Regions from separate parts of the Streptomyces sp. RLB3-17 genome, predicted to be linked through region 2. Evidence: riboswitches for the same ligand, from Rfam matches in the RefSeq annotation. Region 2 holds a riboswitch; each other region holds the start of a gene.
The links. Region 2 has a riboswitch for cyclic di-AMP ahead of FNV62_RS55600 (C40 family peptidase). Riboswitches for the same ligand answer to the same signal wherever they lie in the genome.

Region 1 (10,447 bases), 3.4 Mb from region 2:
GACTCCCTGAGCGGGCTGCGCGTGTACTTTCCCGATCCCTGGCCCAAGAAGCGGCACCACAAGCGGCGGCTGATCCAGCCGGAGTTCCTCAGCCTCGCGGCGACCCGCCTCAGGCCCGGCGCCCTCGTGCACTGCGCGACCGACTGGGAGCCGTACGCCGAGCAGATGCTGGAAGTGCTGAGCGCGCACCCGGACTTCGAGAACACCCGGCCGGACGGCGGTTACGCGCCTCGTCCGGACTTCCGGCCACTGACCCGTTTCGAGGGGCAGGGACTGGAGAAGGGTCATGTGGTGAACGACCTCCTGTTCCGGCGCGTACAGCACCGAGACCAGGACACATCCGGCGACTGAAGGCCCGCGGACGAACACCACCAGGCGCCGTCGCGGGCAGCGCCCCTCCCTCGTTAGGGTCAATGCCGTGGCCACCTTCCCCCCGTACCCGACGTATCCCGGCGGTCCCACCGGTGGGCCGGCCGACGGTGCACTGCGGCACGCGCACTGGTGGCAGCGGAAGTGGGTGCGCTACGGCGCGCTGATCACCCTGCTCGCGCTCTCCGGCCTCGTCATCCTGGCCCTGGTCCGCCAACAGACCGGCACCGAGGGCTTCCTGGTCGGGCTCGGCCTCGCCGTGCTGCCCGTGCCGCTCCTCGTCGCCGCGTTCCGCTGGCTTGACCGGGTGGAGCCCGGCCCCTGGCGCAACCTGCTCTTCGCCTTCGCGTGGGGCGCCTGCGCGGCGGCGCTGATAGCGATCGTCGCCAACAGTTTCGCGACCAGATGGATAGCGACCGCCACCGCCGACCCGTCCAGCGCCGACACCCTCGGCGCGACCGTCATAGCGCCGATCGTGGAGGAGTCCGCGAAGGCCGCCGCCGTGCTCCTGGTCTTCCTCTTCCGCCGCCGGGACTTCACGGGAATCGTCGACGGAGTCGTCATAGCCGGAGTCACCGCGACCGGTTTCGCCTTCACCGAGAACATCCTCTATCTCGGCACCGCCTTCGGCACGGACCAGCTCAACGGCGACCACGGCCTGGCCTCCGTCACCGCCGCGACCTTCTTCGTCCGCGTCGTGATGTCGCCCTTCGCGCACCCCCTGTTCACCGTGCTCACCGGCATCGGCTTCGGCACCGCGGCGTTGTCCGCCGAGCGCCAGCATGTGCGCCGCGTCCTGCTGCCCCTGACCGGACTGCTGCTCGCGATGGGCATGCACTCCATGTGGAACGGCTCGTCGAACTTCGGGGAGTACGGCTTCTACGCGGTGTACGGGGCGTTCATGGTGCCCGCGTTCGGTCTGCTCACCTTCCTCGTCATCTGGACGCGGCAGCGGGAGCTGAAGACCGTACGGACCGAACTTCCGGCGTACGCGGCGGCCGGGTGGCTCACCCCGCCCGAGCCGTACGCGCTCGGCTCGATGCGGGCGCGGCGGCTGGCCCGCGACTACGCGGCCCACCACTTCGGCAGGGCGGCGGCGCGCTCGGTCGCGCAGTACGAGGCGTACGCGACCTCGCTGGCGTTTCTGCGGCACCGGGGGCGCAGTGGTCGCGCCAACGCCGACTTCGTCGTACGGGAGGGGGAGTTGCTGCACGAGCTGTGGCGCCGCCGGGAGGTCGCCCGCCCCTCCCTCGCGTACGCGGCCCACGCGGCGGCCCCTGCCGTACCGGTGCCGCCGCAGCTGCCGCCGCCGTGGCCCGGCTACGGCTACGCGCCGGTGCCCGGCCAGGTGAACCCCGCGGGCGCGCCCCCGTACCCCGCCGGTGCGACGACCCCGTATCCCGCCCCGGCGACGCCGTACCCCGCGTACAACCCCTACCAGTCGTAGGCCTCAGGCGGACGCTTCCGTCAGCCTGGCCACCTCCGCGTCCGTCAGTGTCAGGTCGGCGACCGCCAGCAGGGCCGGCAGCTGCTCGACCGTCCGTGCGGAGGCGATGGGCGCCGCGACCGTCGGCCGGGCGGCGAGCCAGGCGAGGGCGACCGTGGCGACCTCGGCGTCATGGGCCCCGGCGACCTCGTCGAGGGCGGCCAGGACGCGGATGCCGCGCTCGGTGTCGAGGTGCTTGCCCGCGCCCTCGGCACGCGCGGAGTCGACCGTCGTACCCGGGCGGTACTTGCCGGTGAGGAATCCGGACGCGAGCGCGAAGTACGGGACGGCGGCCAGGCCGGTCCGGGAGGCGACCTCCTGGAGCGGGCCCTCGTAGGTGTCGCGCGAGACGAGGTTGTAGTGGGGCTGGAGGGCGACGTAGCGCGCGAGGCCCTCGCGGTCGGAGAACTCCACGGACTCCGCGAGCCGCTCGGCGGAGATGTTGGAGGCGGCGATCTCCCGGACCTTGCCGGCCCGGACCAGTTCGTCGAGCGCGCCGATGATCTCCTCGACCGGCACCGAGGTGTCGTCGAAGTGGGTGTAGTAGAGGTCGATGTAGTCCGTGCCGAGGCGGCGCAGCGAGGCGTCGGCGGCGGCCTTGATGTTCGCCGGGGACAGGCCCTTGTACTCGGGGTGGGTACTGACCTTGGTGGCGAGGACGACGTCGGAGCGGTTGCCCCGCGCGGCGAACCACTTGCCGATGATCGTCTCCGACTCACCGCCCGTGTGGCCGGCGATCCACGCGGAGTAGCCGTCGGCGGTGTCGACGAAGTTGCCGCCCCCGGCCGTGTACGCGTCGAGCACGGCGAAGGACTGCGCCTCGTCGGCGGTCCAGCCGAAGACGTTGCCGCCGAGGGAGAGCGGGAAGACCTCGAGGTCGGAGGAGCCGAGCTTGCGTAGAGAAGTCATGCCTTATTTCAACAGCCGTACCGGATTGCCATATTCCGTATACGGCCCCTGGGAACGATCAGGGGTTCAGGCCCTTGCTCTGCAGCCACGCCATCGGGTCGATCGCGCTGCCGCCGCCCGGGTGAACCTCCAGGTGGAGATGCGGCCCGGTCACGTTGCCGGTCGCGCCCACGCGCCCGATGACGTCACCGGTGGCCACCTTCTGTCCCACGCTGACGCTGATGGAGGACTGGTGGCAGAACCACAGCTCCGTGCCGTCGTCGAGGGTGAGGATGGTGCGGTAGCCGTACGAGCCGGCCCAGCCCGCCTCCGTGATCGTGCCGCTGTGGATGGCCTTGATCAGCGTGCCGGTGGGGGCCGCGAAGTCGAGGCCGGTGTGGTAGCCGGAGGACCACATGGAACCGGCGTCGCCGAAGCGGGAGGTCAGGGTGTACGAGGAGGTCGGCAGCGAGAAGCTCTTGGCGAGCTCGGCGAGGCGCGCGGCCTCGGCCTTCTGCTTGGCGTCCTCGTCCGCCTTCTTCTTCGCGGCGGCGACCTTGGCCTCGGCGTCGTCCTTCTGCTTGGCGGCCAGCGCGACCGCCTTCTTCGCGGCGGCGGACTCGGCGGCGGCCTGGGCCGCCTTGTCGATCTGGTCCTGCTGCGACTCGGCCTGCTGGATGATGCGGGCGCGCAGCGCCTCGCCCGCATCCGTGTTGCCCTGCGCGGCGTCAGCGCTGGTCACACCGGCGCTGGTGAGCGGGGTGGCGGAGCCCTTCGGCGTGCTGGAACCGCCGTCGGATATCAGCGCCTTGGCCGATGCGGTGACCGAGGAGAAGTCGGGCAGCGAGATGGAGACCGGCGGCTTGCCGGGCGCCGCGGTGGCCATGCCGCCCGCGCCGACGGCGGCGATGACGCCGACGCCCAGGACCGTGGAGCTGCGGGCGAGTCCTCCGCCGCGCTGCTTGGAGACGCGGTGCCGGCCGCGGAGGGGACGGATGGAATCCTCGGTGGGGTTCCACTCCTCCCAGGGGCCCTCGTCCTTGCCGTAGGCGTAGCCGAAAGTCTGGGTGTCGTTCGGCGGGAACGAAGTGGGCTGGGCAGGCCGGTTGGACGCCACGTGGGCGTGCTCCTTTCCTTCCTTCTCGCCTACCGGGTTAGCTGACGGGTTCGGAGCAGGAAGGTCTCCTACGCGCGTCAACCCACGGTGTCTCCACCGTGAAAGACGCTCGATTCACCCCAAGTTGGTGGTTCCCCGGTTCCCTTGCGGGATTCGGCGCGTGCGCACGGAGCCGACTCTTGTGACGGCTGGGACGACCGCGCTGCGTTATCGAACGTTAATAGACGCGGGTACCGGATTCCAAGCTGTTCGTACTGATCATTAACCACTTTTGGCCGGGACTTACCGCCCATGACCGACGGAAATCGGGCGAGTTGGCCGCGCCTCCCTACCTGGCGGTTATTTGACGGTGTGTCAGTTGTTATGCGGAGGGGCATCGACCGATCACCCCTCGTGACATCGATCAAGAACGCGCCCTTCCGTGGCTACGGCCGCCGTACGGCGAGCAGTGCCATGTCGTCCGTCAGGGCGCCGCCCGTGTGCCGTCGGACCTCCTCGACGAGCGTGGCCAGCAGGGCGTCGGGTCCGGGGAAGGTCCGTCCGGCCAGGCGCGCGGCCGGATCGTAGAAGCGCCCCTGCGCGTCGCGGGCCTCGGACAGGCCGTCCGTGTGGAAGAGGAGCGTGGCCCCGTGCGGGAACTCCGTCTCCTCGGCACGGTCCGGCCAGCTGCCCAACTCGCCCATGCCGAGCGGCAGTGCGGGGTTCGCGGCGACGAGCGTGACCAGCGTTCCGTCCGCGTGCAGCAGCAACGGCGGCGGGTGGCCGCGGTTGACGATCCTGACGAGGCCGCCCTCGTGCGTGATCTCCGCGAGGACGGCGGTGGTGAACCCCTCGAAGGCGTCGAGGCCCTCGCGCCGGGTGCCCTCGCGGGCCAGCGCCCGCTCCAGCCGCTGCGCGACCGCCTCCGGCGTGGCCTCCTGCTCGGCCGCCTCCCGGAACGCCCCGATGACCACCGCGACGGCGGCCACCGCGTCCATGCCCTTCCCGCGTACGTCGCCCACCACCAGCCGTACGCCGTGCGGGGAGTCCTGCACCGCGTACAGGTCGCCGCCGATGAACGCGCCCGCCTGCGCGGCCTCGTAGCGCGCCGCGACGTCGAGGCCGCCGATCCGCTGGTCGGGTTCCGGCAGGACGGCACGCTGGGCCGCCTCGGCGATCTGGTGGGCCGAGGCGAGTCGTTCGTCGGTGCGGCGGACGAGGATGTTGATGAGCACGGCCAGCACGCCGACGGTCGCCACGGTGGCGACCTCCGTGAGCGCGTCCACCTTGAAGACGATGCCGAGCCGGATGTGGATCGTGAGCACCGCGACGAGCGCCGCGATGCCGGTGAGCACGGTGCCGCGCAGCGAGAAGAGCGGGGCGGCCACGAGCGGCGCGGCCGTGAAGAGGGGGCCCGCGGTGAAGGCCATCGGGGTGAAGTAGTCGTAGAACGCGCCGACCAGGATGAGCAGCGCGGGCAGCACCCGGACGAGGCTGCGCGCGCAGGAGATCCGGCGCCGGTCCGCCTCGGCCGGGCTGGGCACCGGTTCGTCCCCCAGCCCCGGATCGGGCACGGGGTCCCCGGGCAACCGCCCACCGGACCGGTCGTACCGCTCGTCACTCGGCTTCTCGTACGGCTCGCCGTACGGCTCCTCGGCCCGCTGCGCGCCTCCTTGCTGCTGCCCCACCCGTCCAGACTTCCCGGCTCGGGGGCGGGCGGCGAGCGGGGAGGGGCCGACCGGGGGACACGTCAGTCGGAGGCCGACCACCGGACGCCGCCGGCTCCGCCGCGCTCGTGGTGGTACCCGGCCGGGGCGACGACGCTCCCGCCGTCCGGCACGAGGTCGTGACCGTCGTGACAGGCCCCGAGGAACAGCGCGCACACGGCGAGCAGCAGCGCGAGCGCCGGCGCGCGTCGGACCAGCCAGCGATGACGACTCATAGTGAGCGGAAGACTACAGAAAGTCGGGTCGACAGGGAAAACCGGGGCGGGACGGCGAACGGGAACGCCGGGCGGCAGGAAAACGGGGACGGTGAACGGGAAAAACCAAGGGCCGGAACTCGTTTCCGAGTTCCGGCCCTTGGCCTTCAGTAGCGGGGACAGGATTTGAACCTGCGACCTCTGGGTTATGAGCCCAGCGAGCTACCGAGCTGCTCCACCCCGCGTCGTTGAAATTAGTGTACGCCATCCGCGGGGCCCGATTCACCAGGCTTTTCGCGGACGACCGCGAGGCCGCCCCTAGCCGGCCGCGAGAAGGTGACGATTGGGCGCCACGGCCCGCTCCTCGAACTCCGGCAGTACGACGACATCCGCCCCCGCGGCCACGAGCAGACCGTTGCCGTCGGCCTCCGTCACGAACGTGTCGGGCTCGCGCCACGCGGTGACCACCCGCCGTACCCCCGCGTCGAGGATCAGCCGCGCACAGGGCGCGGGCCGGGAAGCCCGCCGCGCGCACGGCTCCAGGCTGCTGTACACGGTGGCGGAGCGCAGACGCGGATCCGTGGGATCGATCTTCGCGAGCGCCGCCTCCTCGGCGTGCACGACGGGGTCGTCGCCCTCCCGCGAGTGCCCGCGCGCCAGCTCGGTGCCGTCGGCCGCCACCACCACCGCGCCCACGCTGAACGCGGTCTCCGACGGCGGACACAGCGCCGCCAGCTCGCAGGCGACGCCCAGCCAGTGCCGGTCCGCGGCGGACGCGAGGGCGCCTTCCCCGGGTGCGGTGGGGACGTAGCGGACGAGGACGACGTCCCCGACCGGTCGTGTCTCCACCAGCCGCATCCGGCCCGGCGGATATCCCCCGGGTCCGAACAGCCGTGGCGCGTCCGGCTCCCCCACGAAGAGCGGCGCGACGGCGAGCTGCAGCTCGTCCGCCAGCCCCTGTGTCATCAGCTGGGTGTGCACGCGCCCCCCGCCCTCGACCATGAGCCGCCGCACCCCGCGGGCGTCGTGGAGGTGTTCGAGCACGACGCGCCAGTCCAGCTCGGCGCCGGTCGGGACCACGTCGACGTCCAGTCCGCGCAGGGCGTCGGTGGCGCGTTCGGCGCCCTTGTCCGTCGTATAGACGACCTTCTCGCCGCCCGTGTGCCAGAACTGGGCGTCCGGGTCGAGGTCGCCGGAGCCGCTGACGGTGACCTTCAGCGGGTACTCCGGGCGCCCGGCGGCGACCCGCGCCGCCCGCCGCTCGGCGGAGTTGACCAGCAGCCGGGGGTTGTCCGCGCGGATGGTGCCGGCGCCGATCAGGATCGCGTCGCTGGACGCCCGTACCTCGTCGACCCGGTCGAAGTCGGCCGGGCCCGAGAGCAGCAGGCGGTCGGGGCCGGTGTCGTCCAGGAAGCCGTCGAGGGAGACGGCGGCGGACAACAGGACATAGGGGTGGGGCATGGGGCGCACTCTCCAGCTCCGAGCGCAGGGCTCCTAGTGGTTCAAGTTTTAAACAATACCTAGACTGGCGGCATGACGACCCGCTGGCTCTCCCCCGCCGAGCAGCGCGCCTGGCGCGCGTACATCGCCGCCGCCTCGCTCCTGGAGGACACGATCGACCGGCAGCTCCAGGCCGAGACCGGCATGCCCCACCTTTACTACTCCATCCTGGCCATGCTGTCCGAGGCGCCGGACCGGCGGCTGCGGATGACCGACCTCGCCGAGACCCTGAAGATCACCCGCAGTCGGCTGACGTACGGCGTGACCCGGCTGGCGAGCGACGGCCTGGTGCGCCGGGAGGGCTGCCACAGCGACAAGCGCACCCAGATCGCGGTCCTCACGGACGAGGGGATGGCCGTTCTGGAGCGGGCGGCGCCGGGTCACGCGGAGCAGGTCAAGACGGCGGTCTTCGACCGACTGACCCCCGAGCAGGTGGGGCAGCTGGAGGAGATCTGCGGGGCGATCACCCGCGGCATCCAAGGGGAGAATCCCGGGGCCTGCGGGGAAGATCTGCCGTGGCGACGGCGTTCTTCCTGAGTCGGCGACGGCGTTCCTCGTAGTCGGCGACGGCATTTCCTCGTGAGCCGTACGACAGCACTCTTCGTGAGCCGTACGACACAGAATCCCGCAAAGCCGTTGCTTGAACTTTAAAGCACCGTGTACTGTCTGTCTCCGAGGCAGTGCTTCAAAACTGAAGCACCACCGGCACAACTCGCACGACACCCGCTGGACCGGAGAGACAACATGCGCGATTTCCCCACCGCCACGGTGCGCACCCGCGTCACTGTGCCCCTGCGCTTCGGCGACGGCTACTCGGTCGACGCGGAGTTGGTCACCTTCCACGGCCTCGCCGACGACAAGGAACACCTCGCCGTCGTGCTCGGCAAGCCCGGCGCGACCCCGCTGGTGCGGCTCCACTCCGAATGCCTGACCGGTGACGTCTTCGGCTCGGCCCGCTGCGACTGCGGCCCGCAGCTGCGCGAGGCGGTGGAGCGGATCGCGGAGCGCGGCGGAGTGCTCCTGTACCTCCGTCAGGAGGGCCGCGGCATCGGCCTCTACAACAAGCTCGACGCGTACGCCCTCCAGGACCAGGGCCTCGACACATACGCCGCCAACGCCGCCCTCGGCCTGCCCGAGGACGGCCGCGACTACACCGCGGCGGCCCAGATGCTCCAGGCCCTCGGCATCGACGACGTGGACCTGCTCTCCAACAACCCGGACAAGGCCGAGCAGCTGCGCGACCTCGGCGTCACGGTCTCCCACCGCGTCCCGACGGGCGTCTTCACCACCGCCCACAACGTGCGCTACCTGCGCGCCAAGGTCCTCCAGACCCAGCACACGCTCCCCCTGCCGGAACTCACGGCGGGCTGAGCCCTCGGGCCCCACGCTCCCCAAACACACCGAAGCCCCAGGTCGGATTCCCTCTGACCTGGGGCTTTTCGGTAGACCCTGTGGGACTCGAACCCACAACCAATGGATTAAAAGTCCACTGCTCTGCCAATTGAGCTAAGGGTCCACACGCCGGCCCGTCTCGATCCCGTGCCGATGCATCCCCGAGCATAGCCGGACGTGGCCGGGACTCCGATCGGGTATCCGCGTCCCGGCCACGCCAACAGCGAACAGCCCTATGGATCAACCGGTTCGGGCGCGTCCTTGCGCGCCGCCACGCGGGCGACCGTGCGGGCGTGGTCGGGGTTGAGGAACCAGTGGCGGGCCGACGCCAGCCACCAGGTCGCGGCGAAGCCGAGGACGACGAGGACCGCGACCGGGGCGTAGTTGAAGGTCTCCCAGGTGACCGGCGAGACCTGCGGCAGCATGAACAGGACCGTGATCACGACGACCCAGGCCACCGAGACGACGCCGATCGCGCGCGACCAGCGGCCCAGGTGCCACGGCCCCCGCTCGAACGCCTCCCCCTTGCGCAGCCGCAGCAGCGTCGGGATGACGTAGGCGATGTAGAGCCCGATCACGGCGATCGACGTCACGGCCGCGTACGCCGTCACATTGATCAGGTACGGCAGCCCCAGCACGAGCGCGCCCAGCGCCGCCAGCCACACCGCCGCGACCGGCGTGCGTGTGCGCGGGCTCACGGTGTGCCAGACCCGGGAGAACGGCAGCGCCCCGTCGCGCGAAAACGCGTAGATCATGCGGCTGTTGGCGGTGACGGACGCCATCCCGCAGAAGAGCTGCGCGCCGATCACCACCAGGAGCAGGAGTTTGCCCGCCGTCGCCCCCAGCGCGTCGAGCAGGATCTGCGCGGGCGGCGCGCCCGTCGCCGAGCCCAGCTCCTTGTCGTACGACTGGATGGCGAAGGTGAAGCCCAGCAGCAGCACGAATCCGGCTATCCACGAGGTCCAGATCGACTGCACGATGCCCTTCGGGCCCGCCGTCGACGCGTCGTGCGTCTCCTCGGTCATGTGGGCGGAGGCGTCGTACCCGGTGAAGGTGTACTGCGCCATCAGCAGGCCGACGAGGACGACGTACACGCCGCTGCCCCAGCCGGTGTTGTTCACGAAGTGCGTGAACACGAAGGACGCCGACTGATGGTGGTCCGGCACGAAGGCCAGCGCGCCCACGATCACCCCGACGCCCAGCACGTGCCACCACACACTGATGTCGTTGAGGAGGGCGACGATCCGGACCCCGAAGGTGTTCAGCAGCCCGTGCAGGACGAGGATCCCGGCGAAGAGCAGGATCGTGCGGCCCGGCGTGATCGTGAAGTCGAACTGCAGGTTCAGGTACGCGCCCAGGAAGGACGCCGCGCCGAAGTCGATCCCGGCGGTCACCGCGACCTGCCCGAGGACGTTGAACCACCCCGTGAACCAGGCCCAGGCGGCGGCCGACCTCGTCGGCGCCAGCCGGTGGGCCCAGAAGTACAGCCCCGCCGAGGTCGGATAGGCCGAACAGATCTCGGCCATCGACAGCCCGACGAACAGCGTCATCAGTCCGACCGCGACCCACCCCCAGGTGATCACGGCGGGGCCGCCGGTGTTCATGCCGAACAGATACAGCGTCAGACACCCCGAAAGAACCGAGATGATCGTGAACGAGACCGCGTAGTTGGAGAACGCCGACATGCGGCGGGCGAGAACCTGCGTATAGCCGAGCTGGGCGAGCCGTTCTTCGTCCGACAGCCCACTCGCCTTGGCGTCATCTGTCATGCCCCCAGCGATTCCCTCGCCGGGGG
Region 2 (10,447 bases):
CGAAGAGCGCGGCCGTCTCCGGAGAGCCGAGCCACTCGACGGTGTCCGGGGCGCCGGAGAGGACGGGCACCTCCGGGTCATCGGCGGGTCCGGGTCCGTATGTGGCGCTGGGTGACTCCTACACCGCCGGCCCCGGCATCCCCTCCCGGACCGGAACCCCCACGGGATGCGACCGCTCCGACCGCAATTACCCCACCCTGGTGGCCCACGAACTCGGCGTCGAAACAGCCGACTTCCACGACATGAGTTGCACCGGCGCCACCGTCGACGACCTCACCGCACCCCAGGCCACCGACAGCGGCACCAACCCCGCCCAGCTCTCCGCCCTCACCACCCACACCGCCCTCGTCACCCTCGGCATCGGCGGCAACGACATCGGCTTCAGCGAACTGATCACACAGTGCGCCAAATCCGGCATCCTCTACTTCGCCACCGGCAGCGGCAAGTACACCGGCAATCACGCCCCCTGCCGCGGCCAGTACGTCGACGGCACCACCGACACCGTCCGGCAGAAGATCAACACCGTGGGCGACCGGGTCGCCGACACCCTGGCCGAGGTCAGACGTCGCGCCCCTCAGGCACGCGTCTACGTGGTCGGGTACCCGGCGATCCTGCCCGCCGCGGCCGGCGACTGCGGCCGCGACATGGGCCTCGCGCCCGGCGACGTCACCTTCCTCCACCAGGAGCAGCAGCAGCTCAACACCACCCTGCGGCAACGCGCGGAAGGCGCAGGTGCCGGGTATGTCGACACCTACGCCCCGTCGAACGGTCACGACGTGTGTTCCGCGCGTGAAACCCGCTGGGTCGAACCCCTCGTGCCGCTCGCCCCCGCCGCGCCCGTCCACCCCAACGCACGCGGCGAACGCGGTATGGCCGACGCCGTCATCAACACCATCAAGGCGAGCAAGGGGTCCTGAGGCCAGAGGGTTCTGAGGCCGATGGGTCCTGAGGTCAAGGGCCCTGAGGCCGAGGGGGCCTGAGGCCGAGGGGGCCTGAGGCCGAGGGGCTCAGAGGAGCCCCCGAGGACTACGCGCCGCTCGCGCCGAGCATGTCCTCGCGCTCGACGATCTTCACGCGCTCCCGGCCCTGCGGTTCGCCCAGCGCCTTCTCCGCGGCGTCCAGGCGGTACCAGCCCTCCCAGGTGGTGAAGCGGACGTCCCGCTCGCCGAGGAACGCGTCCACGGCCTCCGGATCGGGCGAGCCGGGCGTGTGCAGACGTCCGTTCGCGTGGTCGTCCAGCAGGCTGGCGACGGTCTCGTTGGCGTCGCCCTTGGTGTGGCCGATCAGACCCACGGGGCCGCGTCGGATCCAGCCGGTGACGTACGTCGACTGCAGGTGCTCGCCGGTCTCCTCGATCACCCGGCCGCCCTGGTCCGGGACCGTGCCCGACTCGGCGTCCCAGGGGAGCTTGGGCAGTTCGTCGGACAGATAGCCCACGGCGCGGTAGACCGCACCGAGGTCCCAGTCCTTGTACTCGCCGGTCCCCTTGACGTTGCCGGTGCCGTCGAGGGCGGTGCGCTCGGTGCGCAGGCCGACGACCTGGCCGTTCTCGCCGAGGATCTCGGTGGGGGACTCGAAGAAGTGCAGGAACAGCTTGTGCGGGCGGTCACCGATGTCGCGGATGGCCCAGTTCTCCAGGGTCTTGGCGACCATGTCGGCCTGCTTGTTGCCGCGCCGGGTCGCGATCGAACCCTCGTCGTAGTCGATGTCCTCGGGGTCGACGATGACCTCGATGTTCGGGGAGTGGTCCAGTTCCCGCAGCTCCATCGGGCTGAACTTCGCCTGCGCCGGACCGCGGCGGCCGAAGACGTGGACCTCCAGGGCCTTGTTGGCCTTGAGGCCGTCGTAGACGTTCTGCGGGATCTCGGTCGGCAGCAGTTCGTCGGCGGTCTTGGCGAGGATGCGGGCGACGTCGAGCGCCACGTTGCCGACGCCGAGGACGGCGACCTTCTCCGCTTCGAGCGGCCAGGTCCGTGCCACGTCCGGGTGACCGTCGTACCAGGAGACGAAGTCCGCCGCGCCGTACGAACCGTCGAGGCCGATGCCGGGTATGTCGAGGGCCCGGTCGGCCGTCGCCCCCGTGGAGAAGATCACGGCGTCGTAGAAGGTGCGCAGGTCGTCGAGGTTGATGTCCCCCGGGTAGTCGACATTGCCGAAGAGACGTATCTGGGGCTTGTCGAGCACCTGGTGCAGGGCCGTGATGATGCCCTTGATCCGCGGGTGGTCCGGGGCCACGCCGTAACGGATCAGACCGAAGGGGGCCGGCATCCGTTCGAAGAGGTCGATGGACACACCGGGCTCGACCGCAACTGCGGACTTCAGCAGCGCGTCGGCAGCGTAGATCCCGGCGGGGCCGGCTCCGACAATGGCTACCCGCAGAGGGCGAGGCATGATCAGGTTCCCTTCGAACGGTGGCAGGGTGGCTCGTCGGGAAGCCTAAACTAAGGCAAACCTTAGTCAGTAGCCGGGTTGGATCTATGACCCCATAAGCCGATCTTATGGCCTGCCGTCGAGGAGCACGGGCCTCAGATTCGGGGGCAAAATGGGATATGTGGGTGTCCGGCGTGTGTCAGTGGACCGCCTCGTGGAGCAGCCGTCGGGCCGCGGACTGGTGGCGATCCCACTCGCGCTGATCGTAGTGATCACTGTGGTGGACCTCCACTCCCCGACCAGCGTCCACCTGGGTCCGTTGCTGGTCATCGCCCCCGCCCTCACCGCCTCCCTGGCCGGGCCACGGCTGACCGCCGTCGTGGGGGTGCTGGCCGTGGCCGCCCAGGTCTTCATCGCGGTGTTCCACGGCGGGCTGACCACCGCCAACCACGTGGCGCAGATCATCGCCCTGACCGTGCTCTCCGCGCTGGTGGTCTTCGTCTGCCATGTACGCGAGCGGCGTGCCCGGGAGCTGAGCCGGGCGCGGTCGGTGGCCGAGACGGCTCAGCGGGTCCTGCTGCGACCGCCGCCCCGCCGGATCGGGCCCTTGCGCGTGGCCTGGCTGTATCTGGCCGCCGAGGACGAGACGCAGATCGGCGGCGACCTGTTCGCGGTCTCCCGCGCCGCCCAGCCCTCCACGCGGGTGATCATCGGGGACGTACGCGGCAAGGGTCTGGCCTCCATCGGCGAGGCCTCGGTGGTGCTCGGCTCGTTCCGCGAGGGCGCTCACCGGTACGCCACCCTGCCCGAGCTCACGGCGGCACTGGAGGTCAGCGTGTGCCGCGACCTGGAGGACGTGGCCGACACCGAGCACGATCCGGGCGAGCACTTCATCACCGCGCTCGTGCTCGACATCCCCGACGAGGGGCCGGACGCCTGGATGATCAACTGCGGTCATCCACCGCCTCTCCTGCTGCGTAACGAGGAGGTCACGATCCTGCACCCGCGCCACCCCCTCCCCCCGCTGGGCATGTGCGAACTGCCCGCCGCGAGCCACCGACCCGACCCGTTCACCTTCGAAACCGGTGACATCCTCCTGCTCTACACCGACGGCGTCATCGAAGCCCGCTCACCGTCGGGCGTCTTCTACCCGCTCCTCGAGCGGGTCGCCTCCTTTCCCAACTCCAGCCCCGACGCACTGCTGCGGCACATCCACGACGACCTCCTCGCGCATGTCGGCGACCACCCCAACGACGACGCCGCCCTCCTGATCATCGAACGCACCGCCTCCCACCACCCGCATCGACCGCATTTCGCCACCCGCCCCGTCGACGGCCACCACCGGCTCCATGCCACCGGATCGCCCCCGTCGGCGGAACGCTGACCTCATTCCCGGGCCATGTCCGACTCCGCCGCGCTCGCCGCGGAATCGGCGTCGTCGAGGAGTTTCCGCAGATGACCGAGGTCCGCGGAGGAGGTGGGTGCGGGCCGGTCAGTGGACTGCGTGCCCCGTGCGGTCTGTGTGCCCTGCGTGCTCTGTGCGCTCCCGCCGTGGCCGCATCCGGCCAGGAACAGCAGGGCGGCCAGTACGGCCGGCACGGCGTGGCGCGCGCGCATCAGTTCGTACGACCGTTGTCGTGGGCGCCGCACCACTTCTCGACGTCGGCCAGGTCCTTCTGGCGGGTCTCCAGGGTGGGGACCAGGGAACGCCGGGCGGTGAGCCGGTCGTTCAGGTAGGTCTCGATCTGGGTGTGCCCCGCGGACTTGGCGTTCGCCACCCGCTGCTCGAGACGGGCGATGGAGCCACGCTGGGAAGCGTCCGCGCGGAGCCGGGTGAGGATCCGGTCGATCCGCCGGTCGATCTTCGGCGCGCGCTTGCAGAGCGCCGCCGCGCCGTCGCCCGTGGGGGTGCCGGACGGCGCGGGAGTCGCGGCGTCGGCGGTGGCGGCGCCTGCGGCGCCGAACAGCGATCCGGCGGCGACCAACGAGACGACCGAGATCACGGTCTTCCTGGTGCTTGGCATGACGAACTCCTCCACGTTCAGGGGCGACTGCCCTCTCGCCGGGAAAGCTAGGAGCCGTCTTTGTGGAATTCTTGTGGCCGGTCGGCGGTCGTGATCATCCAGTTGCGCGGGAGCGGAAGCGTGTCCTCCGTGTCCGCGGTGCCGTCGCTCAGCGGCAGGGTGACCTCGACGCGGGTACCCGCACCCGTGGGCCGGTCCAGTACCCGGATCCCGCCCCGGTGCAGGGCGATCTGCTGGGCGACCAGGGTCAGCCCGAGGCCGGAGCCGGGGCTGTCCGGTCGGCGGCGGAAGCGTTCGAAGACCTCGGTGCGCAGCTCGGGCGGGATGCCAGGGCCCCGGTCTTCGACGACGAGGAGCGCGTCGGCGCCGCTCGCGCGCAAGGTCACCTCGACCTGCGGGGGCTGCCCGTCCGTGTGCCCGTGGACCAGGGCGTTGACGAGCAGGTTGTCCACCAGGCTCCGCAGTCCCGCCTCCCAGCCGTGTACGCGCAGCCCCGGTGCGCAGTGGCCGGCCACCCGTGCGTGCGGATGGCGTCGCCGCTGTTCCTCGGTGCTGGCCTCGACGAGGTCGGCGAGGTCGACCGGGCCGAAGGCGTCCGCCTCGACGAGGTCTCCGCGGCCGAGGTCGCGCAGCATGACGAGGACCCCGAGGAGGCGTGCGTGTTCGCGGCTCAGGTCGTGCAGCACTTCGTCGCGGTCGGGTCCGGCGAGCTCCGGATGCTCGGTGAGGATCTCCAGGTTGGTCTGCATGCTCATCAACGGGGTGCGCAGTTCGTGCGAGGCCGCCGAGGCGAAGGAGCGGGCGGTGGCCAGTGCCTCGGCGGTCCTGAGCGCCTGCTCGTCGTAGCGGGCCAGGACGGTCTGCAGGGTGTGTGCGAGGTCGTCGACCTCGGCGATCCGCGTCGGGGTGTGGTCCAGGCGGGTGGAACTGGAGCGGGGGTCGAGGCCGCTCGCCCGGCGTTGCAGACGGCGCAGCGGTGTGCTGGCCCGTGTGGCGACGGCCCAGGCGAGCAGCCCGGACAGCGGTGCGGCGAGCAGGGCGACGGTCACCGCGCGCCGTCGGACCAGGCGCACCTGGGTGTCGGCGGCGGTGTCGGACGCGAACAGCCACAGGGTGCCGCGCACACCGGGGCGGGCCCCCGTCACCCGGGTCGACAGGATCCGCCAGCTCCTGCCGTCGGCACGGAGGGTGACCGGCACGCGCGCCCTGGCGGGCAGCGCCACGTCGGCCGCCGGTTGCGGGCCGCCCGTGAAGGTCTCCTCGGGGCCGATCAGTCGTACGCCCACGTCCAGGGCCGAGGTGAACACCCGGCGTTCGCGGGCCTGCTCCACCGCCGCCGACCGGTCGGCGGCGCTCGCGCGCAGCAGACTCCGGGCGTCCTTGGCGACGGCCACCGCGCGCTCGCGTAGATGCGTGTCCTGCTGATCGTGCAGATCCGCGGCGACCAGCCGCAGCAGCAGCCAGCCGGTGGCCAGTACCAGTACGGGCACGGTGGCGCCCACGGCCAGGGCGATCCGCGTGGACAGTCTCACGGCCGCTCCCGCGGGTCGTCGTCGCGCAGCACGAAGCCCACGCCTCGTACGGTGTGGATGATCCGGGAGCGCCCCGACGTCTCCAGTTTGCGGCGCAGATAGCTGACGAAGGTGTCCACCGCGTCGGTGCGCACCTCGAGGTCGTAGCCCCATACGCGATCGAGGAGCTGGTCCCGGCTGAGCACGATGCCGGCGTTGCGGGCGAGGAAGTGGAGGAGCTCGAACTCGCGGCGGGTCAGTTCCACCGGCCGCCCGTCGAGGCTCACCCTGCGGGCGGCGGGATCCATGAGCAGCCCGCCGGCCCGTACGGTGCCGCTGTCCCGTGGCGGCCTGCGCCGCAGCAGTGCCTCCAGCCGCAGGACCAGCTCCTGCAGGGCGAAGGGCTTGACGAGGTAGTCGTCGCCGCCCGCCTGCAGGCCCGCGATCCGGTCGGCGGTCTCGTCGAGTGCGGAGAGCATCAGCACGGGTACGTCGTTGTCCTCGTCCCGCAGCGCCCTGCACACCTCGATGCCGCTGAGGTCGGGCATCGAGATGTCCAGCACGATCACATCCGGCGGCGTCCGCCGGGCCACCGCCAGGGCCGGCCGGCCCCCGTCGGCCAGGTCCACGGCGAATCCGCCGAGCCGCAGGCCCCGCTCCAGCGAGCGGCGGATCGCCGCGTCGTCGTCCACGACCAGGACACGGCCGCGCTGCCCACTCATCACCACTGTCCCTCCCACACACACCGGCGTACTGCCGGGGCCCGCCGCCGCCCATCGTGCATCAGCCACGGCGGAACGGGCCCCGAGGGGTGGACCAAGGGTTCGGTGAGAACCGCCCGGACCGGCCCCGGTCGGCGCGGGCCCGGCGGAGCGTGGCGGTTGCGCGGGGCCTGACCCGACGGTTGCATACGACTGTGTCGTCGATGGCCGACCCCGCACACAGCCGACGACCCGCCGAACCAGGCCTCCGTGCGGCCGGGCCCACCAGGGCCGGACTTCTACGACGTCCGTGGAGGAGCGATGGGTGTGGACACGAGCGCGCAGGTCGGCCACGGGAAACGGTGGGCGGCCAGGGCCGCGCTGGTCGCGGCGGCGCTGGCGGTGCTGCTGCCGCTCGGTTACGGAGGCGTGGACGGCGTACTGCTGCTCTTCGCCGCGCTCCTCGGCGTGGCCGTCACGGCGGCGGCGCTGTGGTGGGCGCTGACCCGGCGCGGCCCGCTCCGCTGGGTGGCGGCCGTGCTGGCGGCCGTCGCGCCCGGCGCCGTGATCACCCTGTTCGCCGTGACCGGGCTGCTCTGGGCCGTTCCCGTGTCCCTGGCACTGTGGACCGTGGCCGTCTGGAGCGGCCGGTACGCCCTGCGGAGCGACCGGACGCGCGCCCCGCGCCCGAAGGAACGCAGGGCGCCACCGCCGCGGCGCCCGTTCCTCGTCATGAACCCGCACTCCGGCGGCGGCAAGGTGGCGAAGTTCGGGCTGCGGGAGAAGGCGGAGCGGCTCGGCGCGCAGGTCGTGCTCCTCGACCCGGACAGGCACCAGGACGTCACCGCGCTGGCCCGGGCCGCCGTCGCGGACGGCGCGGATCTGCTGGGCGTCGCCGGCGGTGACGGTACCCAGGCGCTGGTCGCGGCCGTCGCCGCCGAACACGGTCTGCCGTTCCTGGTGGTCTGCGCGGGCACCCGCAATCACTTCGCCATGGACCTCGGCCTCGACCGCGAGGACCCGGCGACCTGTCTGGACGCCCTCACCGACGGCGTCGAACTCCGCGTGGACCTCGGCTTCGCCGGCGGCCACCCGTTCGTCAACAACGCCTCCTTCGGCGCGTACGCGGCGGTCGTGCAGAGTCCCGCGTACCGCGACGACAAGATCGGCACGATCCTGGACCTCCTGCCCGACCTGCTCACCCGCCAGCGCGGGCCGCGGCTGACCGCTCGCGCCGCGGACACGACGCTCGACGCCCCGCAGGCCGTACTGGTGAGCAACAACCCGTACCGCACCAACGATCCGGCCGGTCTCGGCCGCCGCGAACGGCTCGACTCCGGGCTGCTCGGTGTCCTCGGCATCACGGTGGACAGCGCGGCCGAGGCCGCCGCGCTCGTACTGGACCCCGCGCCGGACGGACTCGCGGTCCTGACCACCCGTGAGGTGGTCATCGACGCCGACCGCGCGGAGATCGAGGCCGGCATCGACGGTGAGGCCCTGGTCCTGCCCGCCCCGGTCCACTGCCGCATCGAGCCCGGCGCGCTACGCGTCCGCGTCCCCAAGGAACGGCCCGGCGTGCCGGAGACCCAACCCTCTTTGGACTGGCGCCGGTTGCGCACGCTCGCGGCGACCATGGGGCGCACGGCGGTCGTACGACATCCTGGTCGAGGCCGGGACACGTAGACGAAGGTCACAATTACATATCGGACAGTTCGCGCTCCAATCTTCACACCAGGCACACAAATTGGCTAAGTTGGCGGTAGGCCGCACGACTCCCTCCGGCGAACCTCGCCGGGTCGCGCGACCTCCGCCGAATCCGATGCCCCTGTGGCAACCGGAACCGGGACCCAACCGACCTTGGGGTGAATCGGCCCAACTGCCCGATCGGGCAAGGACCGTAGGGCATGCCTTCCGGAATCTTCCGCCCGAACCCGACAGCTGGCCCGGTAGGCGGAGTACGGAAGGAGTACGGCTCCCATGGCGCCGGAACGAACCCCGCGCCCTGGAGGCAACAGCCTCCCTGGCCTGCCCGACTCCGCACGCGCGACGGCCGCCCTCAGTGGCGCGGACGGTCCGAGCCGCGAGGAGGTGCAGCAGCGGATCAGCTCCCTCTACGACCAGGCCGAGAACGCCGTCGGGTTCGTCAACGGGACCCGCGCGATGACCACGGGGAGCCGAAGCCGCGTCAACACCGCGCCGGAAACCGCTCGCAGGCGCCGCGACCCCGCCCTCGACGACATCACCAAGACCTGGTTCGACGCGGCGCGCACGCAGCTGGGTCCGTCCGCGCCGGCCAGGCTGCCGGCCGACCGGATGCCGAACCGCCCGGCCGAGGCGCGGCCCACGGGCCCGGCGAAGCGGCCTGAGGACGGACTCGCCAACCGTGGGCGGGAGTTGACCGCCCGCCCCGTTCTGGAATTGACCGCGGGCCCCTCCGCCGAGACGGCCGCCGGGCCCGTGGCCGAGTTGACGGGCAGGGCCGTCGCCGCGCTGCCGGCCGTGCCGGAGCCTGCGCCGCGATCCGCGCAGGAGGCCGCCACGGCCCTGCTGCCCGCGCTGCCCGCCGGGCCGGGGCAGTCCTCGTTGAAGACGTCCAAGGCGAAGATCCAGCGCAAGCTGGCGCTGGCCCGTGAACTGGTGTCCAAGCACGCCGCGCTGTGGAACCCCGGGCCCGCGGCGATCGAGTCACGTCCGGCCGAGGGTGTCTGGCCCACCCCGGAGGACCAGGCTCGCCGACAGGCCGAGGAGGAGTGGCAGCGACAGCAGTCGACCGCACTCGGCCCGGACATGTCCCTCGGCACCGGGATGCCGCTCGGCGCGGACATGTCCTTCGGCACAGGCGTACCGCCGGCCACGGACATGTCCATGGGTACGGGGATGCCCATGGGTACGGGGATGCCTATGGGTACGGAGATGCCCTTCGGTGCCGACATGTCCCTCGGCGCGGGGATGCCCCTGACCGCGGGCATGACTCCCGGCGCGGACATGTCCTTCGGCAGGGGCATACCGCTGCCCACGGACATGTCCATGGGTACGGGGATGCCCATGGGTACGGAGATGCCGCTCGGCGCGGACATGTCCCTCGGCGCGGGGATGCCCCTGGCCGCGGGTGTGCCCGTAGGCACCGGCGCCTTCACCGGCGCGGTCAACACGGCCGTCGGCACGGCGGAGTCGGCGTACGGCGGGAAGGCCGCCAAGGCCCTCGCCTTCGCCCGCGAGCAGATCGGCAAGCCGTGTGTCTGGGGTGCGACCGGGCCGGACTCGTACGACTCCGCCAGCCTCGTCCAGGCCGCCTGGAGGGCCGCCGGGGTCGCACTCCCGCGCACCGTCCACGGTCAGGCGACCGCCGGTGCGGCGATTCCCCTGACCGACATCCAGTTCGGCGACCTGATCTTCTTCTACGACAACGTCAGCCACGTCGGCTTCTACACCGGCAACGGCATGATGATCCACGCCCCCAGCCCGGGTGCCTCGATACGCGAAGAGTCCCTCTTCTTCGCCGGACAGAAGGCGATTCACAGCGCGCTGCGCCCGGCGTGACGGACACGGCGACGTTGCCAGCGCCTCAAAACACGCATAAGGCGCTGGAACGGTCGAAGTTCCACAATAGGGGATTTACGTGATCCACGTGGGCCTCGCCGCCCGACCGGCCACCCGCGCTGACCATACTGGGAGGCCACGCCGCCTCCCACCGCAAAGTGACTCATGCCCAAGCCCTCCACCGCCCGCGCCACCGCTCCGGAAACCGTCTGGCTGGCCGGCGGGCGCCACATCGGGTCCGCCCCGCTGGAGATCCTCAGGGAGAACCTGCGGAGGCTGAAGGCCGACGAGACGATCCACG
Region 3 (10,447 bases), 6.1 Mb from region 2:
GCCGGTCCGACGAGGTCTGCATGGGCCCCAGAGTACGGCTCGCGTCCGACAACGGCGCGAGGCAGGCTAGGGGCACCGAAGTCGGATCCAGGCCGGGATCCGACGCGGAGTTCGGGACGGGAACAAGACCCTGCCCGGGCTCGCTTCACGTTGTGGAACACTGGTCTAGACAACCCTGAACACCTGAAGGGCAGCATCACATGGCTGAGCGCCGCGTCAACGTCGGCTGGGCCGAGGGCCTCCACGCCCGTCCCGCCTCCATCTTCGTCCGGGCGGCCACGGCCTCCGGTATCCCCGTGACGATCGCCAAGGCGGAGGGCAACCCCGTCAACGCGGCCTCCATGCTGGCGGTCCTCGGCCTGGGCGCCCAGGGCGGCGAGGAGATCGTCCTCGCCTCGGACGCCGAGGGTGCGGACGCCGCGCTCGACCGGCTGGCGAAGCTGGTGGCGGAGGGTCTCGAGGAGCTCCCCGAGACCGTCTGAGAAAGAGCCCCCGAGCGGGGTTCCTCAATTGATGGCGGGAGTGGTCTTCGCACCAAAAGACCCCGCCCCGCACGCATTCGAAGGGCTCGCCTGAAAACATCGGGCGGGCCCTTCGCTTTTCCAATTGCGGGCAGCAGAAATAATCCCCCGCGAATTACCCCTCTTTGTATACGGCGCCGGTGTTAATGACGCACGCCCGTCATGTTTACGGGATGTTGCGAAGTCCTCACACGCTCCGGACGATCTCCCCCGCCGGGAAAACGCAGCCGGTGTGCGACCGTCGCACGCTCGGCGTGCAGCGCCGTGACGGCCCGCGCCCGCTCGCTGTCGCCGCGCGCCACCGCGTCCACGATCCCGCCGTGCTCCGCCCAGGACTCCGCCGGATTGGCCGGCGCTTCGACCGCGTACATCCAGGCGATCTTGTGCCGCAGCTGGGCCAGCGTGGAGGTCAGCGCGGGGCTCCCGGAGGCCTGTGCGAGAGTCTCGTGGAACCAGCCGCCGAGCGAGCGCAGATCCTCGCTGTTCCCCCTCCTGGCCCGCTCCTGCCCCAGTCTGACCAGGCCTCGAAGCACCTTGAGGTGGGCCTCGGTGCGCCGCTGAGCGGCCCTCGCGGCGCCCAGCGGCTCCAGGAGCATGCGCATCTCGAGGAGGTCCGCGGCCTCCTGCTCGGTGGGCTCCGCGACGCACGCGCCCGCGTGCCGACGGGTGACGACGAAGCCCTCGGCCTCCAGCGTGCGCAGGGCCTCGCGCACGGGGACCCGCGAGACGCCGTAGCGTCGCGCGAGCAGTTCCTCGGTGAGCCGGCTGCCGCGCTCGTAGACACCCGCGACGATGTCGTCACGGATCGCCGTGCATACCGAGTGCGCGGGAATGCGCATGACCGGACCTCCGCCTTAATCCCCGCGAAACGCGGTCGATTGACGCTTGTTCAGTGACTCTATTGCAGAGAACCGGAATTTCCGATGGCGGGCCGGAATCCATGGATATTTTTTGGACAGACAGTCGTTCGAAACGACGAAGCCCCGGCTGGGGGGAGCCGGGGCTTCGGAAGTGTTGACGCCGGTCGTCAGACGTTCGGGGTGTGCGAGCGTCAGACGTTCACGCCGTGCGAGCGGAGATAGGCGACCGGGTCCATGTCGGAGCCGTACTCCGCCGTCGTACGGGCCTCGAAGTGGAGGTGCGGCCCGGTGGTGTTCCCGGTCGAGCCGGACAGGCCGATCTGCTGGCCCGGGGTGACCGTCTGCCCCACGGAGACACCGATGGACGACAGGTGGCCGTACATCGTGTAGGTGCCGTCGTGCATCTTCAGGACGATCTGGTTGCCGTACGCGCCACCCCAGCCGGCCGTGACGACCGTGCCGGAGCCGACCGCGTGGACCGAGGTCCCGGAGGCGGCGTGGAAGTCGACGCCCGTGTGGCTGCCGGAGGACCAGAGGCTGCCGCCGGTCTTGTAGCCGGTGGAGATGTACGAGCCGGTGATCGGCAGGACGAAGGTGTTGAGGCGCTTGCGCTCGGCGGCGCGGGCGGCACGCTCCTTGGCCTCGCGTTCCTTCTTCGCCTCCTCGGCGGCCCTCTTGCGCGCGGCTTCCTCGGCCTTCTTGCGCGCGGCGGCCTCGTCGGCGGCGCGCTTCTGGGCGACGGCCTGCGCGTCGATCTGGGCGGCGACGTTGTCGCCGAGGGTGATGGCCTGGGTCAGCCCGGTCTGCTCGACGGAGGCGTCCGCGGCGAGTGCCGGGGCGGCCAGGGTTCCGATGACACCGGTCGTGGTGAGCGCGGCGACGCCGACGGCGTTCGTGGTGGAGCGCTTCACGCGGCTCGGACGGCGGTGTTTCCCGGGGCCACAGGTGAACGCCATGTAGGGGCTGATCCTTTCCTTCCCTCTCGCCTACCGGGTTAGCTGACGGGTTCGGAGCAGGAAGGTCTCCTACGGACCCCCTCCAGGGAGGGCGTCCGATTCACCCCAGGGACTACGTGTGGGTCCCCGGCTCCCCTGGCTCGCGCCGTACGGGGACTCGGCGATGACTGTCCGGTGCCGCGGGCGCGGCGCACTGCCTGACGAACAGCCGCACCGACGCTAGACGGGGCGTCTTTCAAACAACAAACGGATCACGGCTTTTGTAGTGCATGCCACAGGGCAGACGGGCAACCTCCCTACCAATACGGACATCTTGGGGATGAAGTCCGAGCGAGAGCCCGAGCGGAAATCCGATCAAAAAGGGGCCCGGGCGACTCTTCAGTCACCCGGGCCCTGCGGAGTCACGCTCTTCCGCTCCGCGTGCGGCTCGGCTTACAGCCGGCCCCCACTGAGCCGCTGAACCTCCGCTCCGTGAACCTCTACTCCGCCGAAACTACGGTCACTTCACCGATTCCGAGGGCCTTGACGGGCTCCTGGATCTGCGCGGCGTCGCCGACGAGGACGGTCACCAGACGGTCCACCGGGAAGGCGCTCACGGCGGCCGCGGTGGCCTCCACGGTGCCGGTCGCGGCGAGCTGCTGGTACAGCGTCGCCTGGTAGTCGTCCGGCAGGTACTGCTCGACCTGGTCCGCGAGCGTGCCCGCGACGGCCGCCGCGGTCTCGAACTTGAGGGGCGCCACCCCCACCAGGTTCTGTACGGCGACGTCGCGCTCGGCGTCCGTCAGGCCCTCCGCGGCGAGGGTGCGCAGCACCTTCCAGAGGTCGTCGAGCGCAGGGCCGGTGTTCGGGGTGTCCACGGAGCCGCTGATGGCGAGCATCGCGATACCGGTTCCGTCCGGCGCGGCGCGCAGGACCTGGCCGAACGCCCGCACACCGTAGGTGTAGCCCTTTTCCTCGCGCAGGACGCGGTCCAGGCGCGAGGTGAGGGTGCCGCCGAGGCAGTACGTGCCGAGCACCTGGGCGGGCCACACACGGTCGTGCCGGTCGGCGCCGACACGGCCGATGAGCAGCTGCGTCTGGACCGCGCCGGGGCGGTCCACGATGATCACACGGCCGGTGTCGTCGGCGGCCACCGGCGGCACGGGGCGCGGCTCGGCGGACGAACCGGTCCAGTCGCCGAGCGTCTCGGCGATCAGCGCGTCGAGGTCGACGCCGGTCAGGTCGCCGACGATCACGGCGGTGGACGTGGCGGGACGTACGTGCTTGTCGAAGAAGGCGCGTACGGCGGTCGAGTCGATCTTCTGAACGGTCTCCTCGGTGCCCTGGCGCGGGCGCGACATGCGCGAGGTCGCCGGGAAGAGCTCCTTGGAGAGCTCCTTGGCGGCACGCCGGGCCGGGTTGGCCGTCTCGTGCGGGATCTCGTCGAGCCGGTTGCGCACCAGCCGCTCGACCTCGCTCTCCGCGAACGCCGGTGCCCTCAGGGCGTCGGCGAGCAGCCCGAGCGCCTTGGGCAGGCGCGAGACGGGCACTTCGAGCGACAGCCGTACGCCGGGGTGGTCGGCGTGCGCGTCGAGGGTGGCGCCGCAGCGCTCCAGCTCGGCGGCGAACTCCTCCGCGGAGAGCTTGTCGGTGCCCTCGGAGAAGGCGCGCGCCATGATCGTGGCGACGCCGTCGAGGCCCGCGGGCTCGGCCTCCAGCGGCGCGGCGAGCAGCACCTCGACGGCGACGACCTGCTGGCCGGGGCGGTGGCAGCGCAGCACGGTCAGGCCGTTGTCCAGCGTGCCGCGCTCGGGCGCCGGGAAGGCCCAGGGCTTGGGCTGACCCGCCTGGGGCTGCGGGTGGAAGTCCATGGTGGCGAGCTCGGTCACTTCGCCGCCTCCTCGTCCTCTTCGGTGGTGTCGGCAGCGACCGGCTCGTACACGAGCACCGCGCGGTTGTCGGGGCGCAGGCGGGCCTTGGCGACCTCCTGGACCTCCTCGGCCGTGATGTCCAGGACACGCTGTACGGCCGTCAGGGCGAGCTGCGGGTCGCCGAACAGGACGGCGTACCGGCACAGTTCGTCGGCGCGGCCGGCGACCGTGCCGAGCCGGTCCAGCCACTCACGCTCCAACTGGGCCTGGGCGCGCTCCATCTCCTCGTCCGTGGGGCCCTCCTCGGCGAACCGGGCGAGTTCCGCGTCGACGGCGGACTCGATCACCGGGACCTCGACGTCACCGGACGTCTTCACGTCCAGCCAGCCCAGGGAGGGCGCTCCGGCGAGCCGCAGCAGGCCGAACCCGGCCGCGACGGCGGTGCGGTCACGGCGTACGAGCCGGTTGTAGAGCCGGGACGACTCGCCGCCGCCGAGGATGGTGAGCGCCACGTCCGCCGCGTCGGCCGCGCGCGTGCCGTCCTCCGGGAGCCGGTAGGCGGCCATCAGGGCGCGCGCCGGGACCTCCTCCTCGACGACCTCGCGCAGCTGCTCGCCGATGACCTCGGGCAGCGAGCCGTCGCGCGGGGCGGGCTTGCCGTCGTGCCCGGGGATGGAGCCGAAATACTTCTCGATCCAGGCGAGCGTCTGCCGCGGGTCGATGTCCCCGACCACGGAGAGCACCGCATTGTTCGGCGCGTAGTAGGTGCGGAAGAAGGCGCGGGCGTCCTCCAGGGTCGCCGCGTCCAGGTCCGCCATCGACCCGATCGGGGTGTGGTGGTACGGGTGGCCCTCGGGGTAGGCGAGCGCGGTCAGCTTCTCGAAGGCGGTGCCGTAGGGCACGTTGTCGTAACGCTGGCGGCGCTCGTTCTTGACGACGTCCCGCTGGTTCTCCATGGACTCGTCGTCGAGCGCGGCCAGCAGCGAGCCCATGCGGTCGGCCTCCAGCCAGAGGGCGAGCTCCAGCTGGTGGGCGGGCATCGTCTCGAAGTAGTTGGTGCGCTCGAAGCTGGTCGTGCCGTTGAGCGAGCCGCCCGCGCCCTGCACCAGTTCGAAGTGGCCGTTGCCCTTCACCTGGCCGGAGCCCTGGAACATCAGGTGCTCGAAAAGGTGAGCAAGGCCGGTACGGCCCTTGACCTCGTGCCGTGAGCCGACGTCGTACCAGAGGCACACCGCCGCGACCGGGGTCAGATGGTCCTCGGAGAGCACCACGCGCAGGCCGTTGGCCAGGCGGTGCTCGGTCGCTGTCAGGCCGCCGGAGCCTGCCTCAGCTGTGGCCGTGTGACCCATGGGCATGTACGTCCCTTCGATCGCGGAAACTGCAGAATTCCTGCCGGTCCTGCCACTGTATGCAAGCGCGCCGACCGGTGGCGAAGTTCCCGCGCCTCGTACGCCGAGAGCGAGAATTCCTGAGGTGGGAGGCCGGACTTCCGTTCACCGTGAGCGAGCGGAACCGGGCTCCGCGGAGCCCCTATGGACGGGTCGCGGTCGGCGTTGTCAGTGCGGCGGTCCACAATGGTGCGCGTCAGAACCCGTTCATGCCCCGGCAGAGACTGTGAAGGAGCCGCAGCAGCGATGGCCCGCCGCAGCACGAAGACCCCGCCGCCCGACGACTCGTACGAGGAGAAGATCCTCGACATCGACGTCGTGGACGAGATGCAGGGCTCCTTCCTCGAATACGCGTACTCGGTCATCTATTCGCGAGCCCTGCCGGACGCCCGTGACGGCCTCAAGCCCGTGCACCGCCGCATCGTGTACCAGATGAACGAGATGGGGCTGCGCCCCGACCGCGGCTACGTCAAGTGCGCCCGCGTCGTCGGCGAGGTCATGGGTAAGCTCCACCCGCACGGCGACGCGTCGATCTACGACGCACTCGTGCGCCTGGCCCAGCCGTTCTCCATGCGCCTGCCGCTGGTCGACGGCCACGGCAACTTCGGTTCGCTCGGCAATGACGACCCGCCGGCCGCCATGCGTTACACCGAGTGCCGGATGGCCGACGCCACGTCACTGATGACCGAGTCCATCGACGAGGACACGGTCGATTTCACGCCGAACTACGACGGCCAGGAGCAGGAGCCCGACGTCCTCCCGGCGGCGTACCCGAACCTGCTGGTCAACGGCTCGTCCGGGATCGCCGTCGGCATGGCGACGAACATGCCGCCGCACAACCTCGGCGAGGTCATCGCGGCCGCCCGCCACCTGATCCGCTATCCGGGCGCCGACCTGGACACGCTGATGAAGTACGTGCCGGGCCCCGACCTGCCCACGGGCGGCCGGATCGTCGGCCTGACCGGGATCAGGGACGCCTACGAGTCGGGCCGCGGCACCTTCAAGATCCGCGCCACGGTGTCGGTGGAGGACGTCACGGCGCGCCGCAAGGGCCTCGTCGTCACCGAACTGCCCTTCACCGTCGGCCCGGAGAAGGTGATCAGCAAGATCAAGGACCTGGTCAACGCCAAGAAGCTCCAGGGCATCGCCGACGTCAAGGACCTCACCGACCGCTCGCACGGACTGCGCCTGGTCATCGAGATCAAGAACGGCTTCGTGCCGGAAGCGGTCCTGGAGCAGCTCTACAAGCTGACGCCGATGGAGGAGTCCTTCGGCATCAACAACGTGGCGTTGGTGGATGGTCAGCCGCTCACCCTGGGCCTCAAGGAGCTCCTCGAGGTCTATCTCGACCACCGCTTCAACGTCGTGCGCCGCCGCAGTGAGTTCCGCCGCAGCAAGAAGCGCGACCGTCTCCACCTGGTCGAGGGTCTCCTCGTCGCCCTCCTGGACATCGACGAGGTCATCCGCCTCATCCGCTCCAGCGACAACTCGGCGCAGGCGAAGGAACGCCTGATCGAGCACTTCTCTCTCTCCGAGATCCAGACGCAGTACATCCTGGACACGCCGCTGCGCCGCCTGACCAGGTTCGACCGCATCGAGCTGGAGTCGGAGCGCGACCGGCTCAACGGCGAGATCGACGAGCTGACCGGCATCCTCGACTCGGACGCCGAGCTGCGCAAGCTGGTCTCCGGCGAACTGGCCGCGGTCGCCAAGAAGTTCGGCACCGACCGGCGCACGGTGCTCCTGGAGTCCGCGGGCACCCCCGCCGCGACGGTCTCGCTCCAGGTGGCCGACGACCCGTGCCGGGTGCTCCTGTCCTCGACGGGCCTGCTGGCCCGTACGGCCAACGGCGACCCCTTCGGGGAGGCCGAGGACGCCAAGCGCACCAAGCACGACCTGATCGTCTCCGCGGTGCCGGCGACGGCCCGCGGCGAGATCGGGGCGGTCACGTCCTCGGGCCGCCTGCTCCGGCTGAGCGTGATCGACCTGCCGCAGCTGCCGGAGACGGCGTCGGCGCCCAACCTCTCCGGAGGCGCTCCGATCGCGGAGTTCCTGTCCTCCCTGGAGCCGGACGAGGCGGTGATCTGTCTGACGACGCTCGACGAGTCCTCGCCCGGCCTGGCGATCGGCACCGAACAGGGCGTCGTGAAGCGTGTGGTCCCCGACTACCCCTCGAACAAGGAGGAGTTGGAGGTCATCACCCTCAAGGACGGCGACCGGATCGTGGGCGCGGTCGAACTGCGCACCGGCGAGGAGGACCTGGTCTTCATCACCGACGACGCCCAGTTGCTGCGCTACCAGGCCTCGCAGGTCCGCCCGCAGGGCCGGGCGGCGGGCGGCATGACGGGCATCAAGCTCACCGAGGGCGCGAAGGTGATCTCCTTCACCGCGGTCGACCCGGCGGTGGACGCGGTGGTCTTCACGGTGGCGGGCTCGCGCGGCACGCTGGACGACTCCGTCCAGACCACGGCCAAGCTGACGCCCTTCGACCAGTACCCGCGCAAGGGCCGCGCCACGGGTGGCGTGCGCTGCCAGCGGTTCCTGAAGGGAGAGGACTGCCTCTCGCTGGCCTGGGCGGGCGCGCTTCCGGCCCGGGCCGCACAGAAGAACGGCACACCGGCCGAGCTGCCGGAGATCGACCCGCGCCGCGACGGCTCGGGAGTGTCGCTGGCGAAGACGGTGTCGGTGGTGGCGGGCCCGGTGTAGATCAGCCGGTCTCTTCGGGACCGTCGGGCTCCTCGTCCTGTACGTGGCTGCCCTGCAGGTAGCGGTCCTGTACGTGGCTGCCCTGCACGTAGCGAAGGACGCCCCACATGCTGTGTTCGTCGGCGTGTGGGGCGTCCTTTTCGCACGCCTCCAACTCCTTGGCCAGAGCCGAGGTGTCGATGCCGGAGCCGATCAGCACGAGCTGGGTGAGCCGCGCCTCGGCAGAAGCCCAGGGCTCCGGGTAGAAGCGCAGAAACCGCCCGACGGCATGCACGGCGTACCGGTTGTCCCTGTCCTGGACGCCGAAATCGACGTAGCCCTTGATGCGATAGAGCCCCTCGGGCCTGCTGTCGAGGAAGTCCATCAACTCCCGGGGACCGAGCGGCACCTCGGAGCTGAAGGAGAGGGATTCGTAGGCGGAGTGCAGGTGGTCGTGGTGTCCCTGGGGACCGCTCTCGTCGTGCCGGTGGAGGTCGTCGAAGGACAGCTGCCCGACGCGCTCCTCACTCGGCCTGCAGTCGAAGAGGAAGTCGGGATCGACGCGGCCGTAGGTGGCGGGCACGACGGCGGCCCGGTCGACAAGCCCGCGTACGGTGCGCAGCACGCGCTCGCCGTCCTCGGCTCGGTCGATCTTGTTGACGACGACGAGGTCGGCGAGGGCGAGATGCCGGTCGATCTCGGGATGCTTCTCGCGCGTACCGTCGAACTCGGCCGCGTCGACCACCTCGACGAGCCCGCCGTAGACGATCCGCGGATGCTCACTGGCCAGCACCATCCGCACGAGCTCCTGAGGCTCGGCGAGGCCGCTCGCCTCGATGACGATGACGTCGATACGGGCCGAGGGCCGGGTCAGCCGCCCGAGATACTCGTCGAGCTCACTGGCGTCGACGGCGCAGCACAGGCATCCGTTCCCCAGCGAGACGGTGGAGTCCCCCAGCGCCCCGGCCACGGCCATCGCATCGATCTCGATCGCCCCGAAGTCGTTGACGACGGCGCCGATGCGGCTGCCTCCGCTGCGGTGCAGGAGGTGGTTGAGCAGGGTGGTCTTGCCTGAGCCGAGAAAGCCGGCGAGGACGACGACCGGGATCTGCCGGGCGGAAGTTCCGTCGAGGTGGACCTGGTCACCGGCGGTCCGGTCGATGGGGACCTGACCTGAGGTCCGGTCGATCAGGACCCGACCTGAGGTCTGATCGATCGGGACCTGCTGCGGGCTGGGCTGGCTCAACGGGCGACCTCTTTCACACCGACGCGTGCTCCGGCTCATGAACCGGCTCTTGGACGAGGACGGCTCGTAAACCGGCGCTCGTACGGGAAATGGCTGCCGACCAAGGATACGAGTGGGAGGAATCCCCGCGAAGTGAACGATTGTTAGCGGCGCTCGCGGGGCACACGTTGGGCATGGCGCCGGGAAACGCAACCCGCACTTCCCTCCGTGCGCCTCCTCTCCGCCTCCCCGCCGATCAGAGCCGCTCGGCAAAACTGGGAGACGGCAAGCGCGCCGCCCACCGCTCGCCGGTCCGCTCCCTGTCGCCCCACAACCGACGACCGGCGGAACGGTCGCCTGATTCGGGGGTTGACATGGCCACACAGAATTCCGCGATACGGAGGCTTGGCTCAGGTGCCTGGGCCAAGCTCACCCTCGCGGCCAACGCCGTCGCGGAACGCAGCTCACGGCAGCGCAGGCGCGCCGTGCTCACCGAGCAGCACCGGCTCCATTTCGATCTGTTGTGCAAGGCCATGGACGATCCCGCCCTCGCCGCGGTCCTGAACACGTACGAGACGGAGATCAGCTCCGAGGAGCAGCGGCAGTACCTCTTCGCCAACGCGCTCTACATCAACGCCCTGTATTTCCACCGGATCGGGGCTCTGACGCGTGCGGAGCTGCACGGCCACTTCCGCATCATGTGCCAGAACCAGATCTTCCGGGCGTACTGGGAGGCGACGGAGCACCACCGCAAGAGCCTGCCCGACTCCTCCAAAGAGGCCGAACTGGGCCGGATGATGGACAGCCTGATCCAGGATCAGACGGATTCCGACACCGACGAATGGTGGGTCGTGGGCGAGCCCGACGAAGAGACGCCGTGACCCCTGGCGCGCCCCGCACACGGCTCTCGCATGCCGCCAACGGACGATGCCGACGTGCACTCCGCTGCCCAGTGTCACCTT

Region 1: linked by a shared signal. The riboswitch ahead of FNV62_RS25190 (M23 family metallopeptidase) and the one ahead of FNV62_RS55600 (C40 family peptidase) in region 2 are both predicted to bind cyclic di-AMP.
Region 3: linked by a shared signal. The riboswitch ahead of FNV62_RS37200 (M23 family metallopeptidase) and the one ahead of FNV62_RS55600 (C40 family peptidase) in region 2 are both predicted to bind cyclic di-AMP.

What each region holds. Positions count from the first base shown of each region.
Region 1 covers NZ_CP041610.2:5,555,672-5,566,118, forward strand. Annotated here, with positions in the region: gene trmB (tRNA (guanosine(46)-N7)-methyltransferase TrmB) at 1-351, shown strand, start outside; gene FNV62_RS25180 (PrsW family intramembrane metalloprotease) at 419-1,816, shown strand; gene FNV62_RS25185 (aldo/keto reductase) at 1,820-2,764, opposite strand; gene FNV62_RS25190 (M23 family metallopeptidase) at 2,823-3,860, opposite strand; cyclic di-AMP (ydaO/yuaA leader) riboswitch at 3,872-4,029, opposite strand; gene FNV62_RS25195 (PP2C family protein-serine/threonine phosphatase) at 4,286-5,428, opposite strand; gene FNV62_RS25200 (hypothetical protein) at 5,590-5,781, opposite strand; tRNA gene FNV62_RS25205 (tRNA-Met) at 5,932-6,005, opposite strand; gene FNV62_RS25210 (dihydrofolate reductase family protein) at 6,079-7,221, opposite strand; gene FNV62_RS25215 (MarR family winged helix-turn-helix transcriptional regulator) at 7,294-7,797, shown strand; gene FNV62_RS25220 (GTP cyclohydrolase II) at 8,005-8,631, shown strand; tRNA gene FNV62_RS25225 (tRNA-Lys) at 8,704-8,776, opposite strand; gene FNV62_RS25230 (amino acid permease) at 8,886-10,421, opposite strand.
Region 2 covers NZ_CP041610.2:2,198,022-2,208,468, forward strand. Annotated here, with positions in the region: gene FNV62_RS10305 (SGNH/GDSL hydrolase family protein) at 1-917, shown strand, start outside; gene FNV62_RS10310 (FAD-dependent oxidoreductase) at 1,027-2,391, opposite strand; gene FNV62_RS10315 (PP2C family protein-serine/threonine phosphatase) at 2,567-3,754, shown strand; gene FNV62_RS10320 (hypothetical protein) at 3,757-3,987, opposite strand; gene FNV62_RS10325 (hypothetical protein) at 3,987-4,394, opposite strand; gene FNV62_RS10330 (sensor histidine kinase) at 4,442-5,926, opposite strand; gene FNV62_RS10335 (response regulator transcription factor) at 5,923-6,627, opposite strand; gene FNV62_RS10340 (diacylglycerol/lipid kinase family protein) at 6,928-8,289, shown strand; cyclic di-AMP (ydaO/yuaA leader) riboswitch at 8,405-8,575, shown strand; gene FNV62_RS55600 (C40 family peptidase) at 8,584-10,146, shown strand; gene FNV62_RS10350 (hypothetical protein) at 10,312-10,447, shown strand, end outside.
Region 3 covers NZ_CP041610.2:8,252,486-8,262,932, reverse strand. Annotated here, with positions in the region: gene FNV62_RS37220 (bifunctional GNAT family N-acetyltransferase/acetate--CoA ligase family protein) at 1-22, opposite strand, end outside; gene FNV62_RS37210 (HPr family phosphocarrier protein) at 201-482, shown strand; gene FNV62_RS37205 (GntR family transcriptional regulator) at 665-1,360, opposite strand; gene FNV62_RS37200 (M23 family metallopeptidase) at 1,573-2,337, opposite strand; cyclic di-AMP (ydaO/yuaA leader) riboswitch at 2,350-2,510, opposite strand; gene FNV62_RS37195 (M16 family metallopeptidase) at 2,817-4,205, opposite strand; gene FNV62_RS37190 (M16 family metallopeptidase) at 4,202-5,542, opposite strand; gene FNV62_RS37185 (DNA topoisomerase (ATP-hydrolyzing) subunit A) at 5,822-8,281, shown strand; gene FNV62_RS37180 (CobW family GTP-binding protein) at 8,283-9,422, opposite strand; gene FNV62_RS37175 (DUF6082 family protein) at 9,860-10,366, shown strand.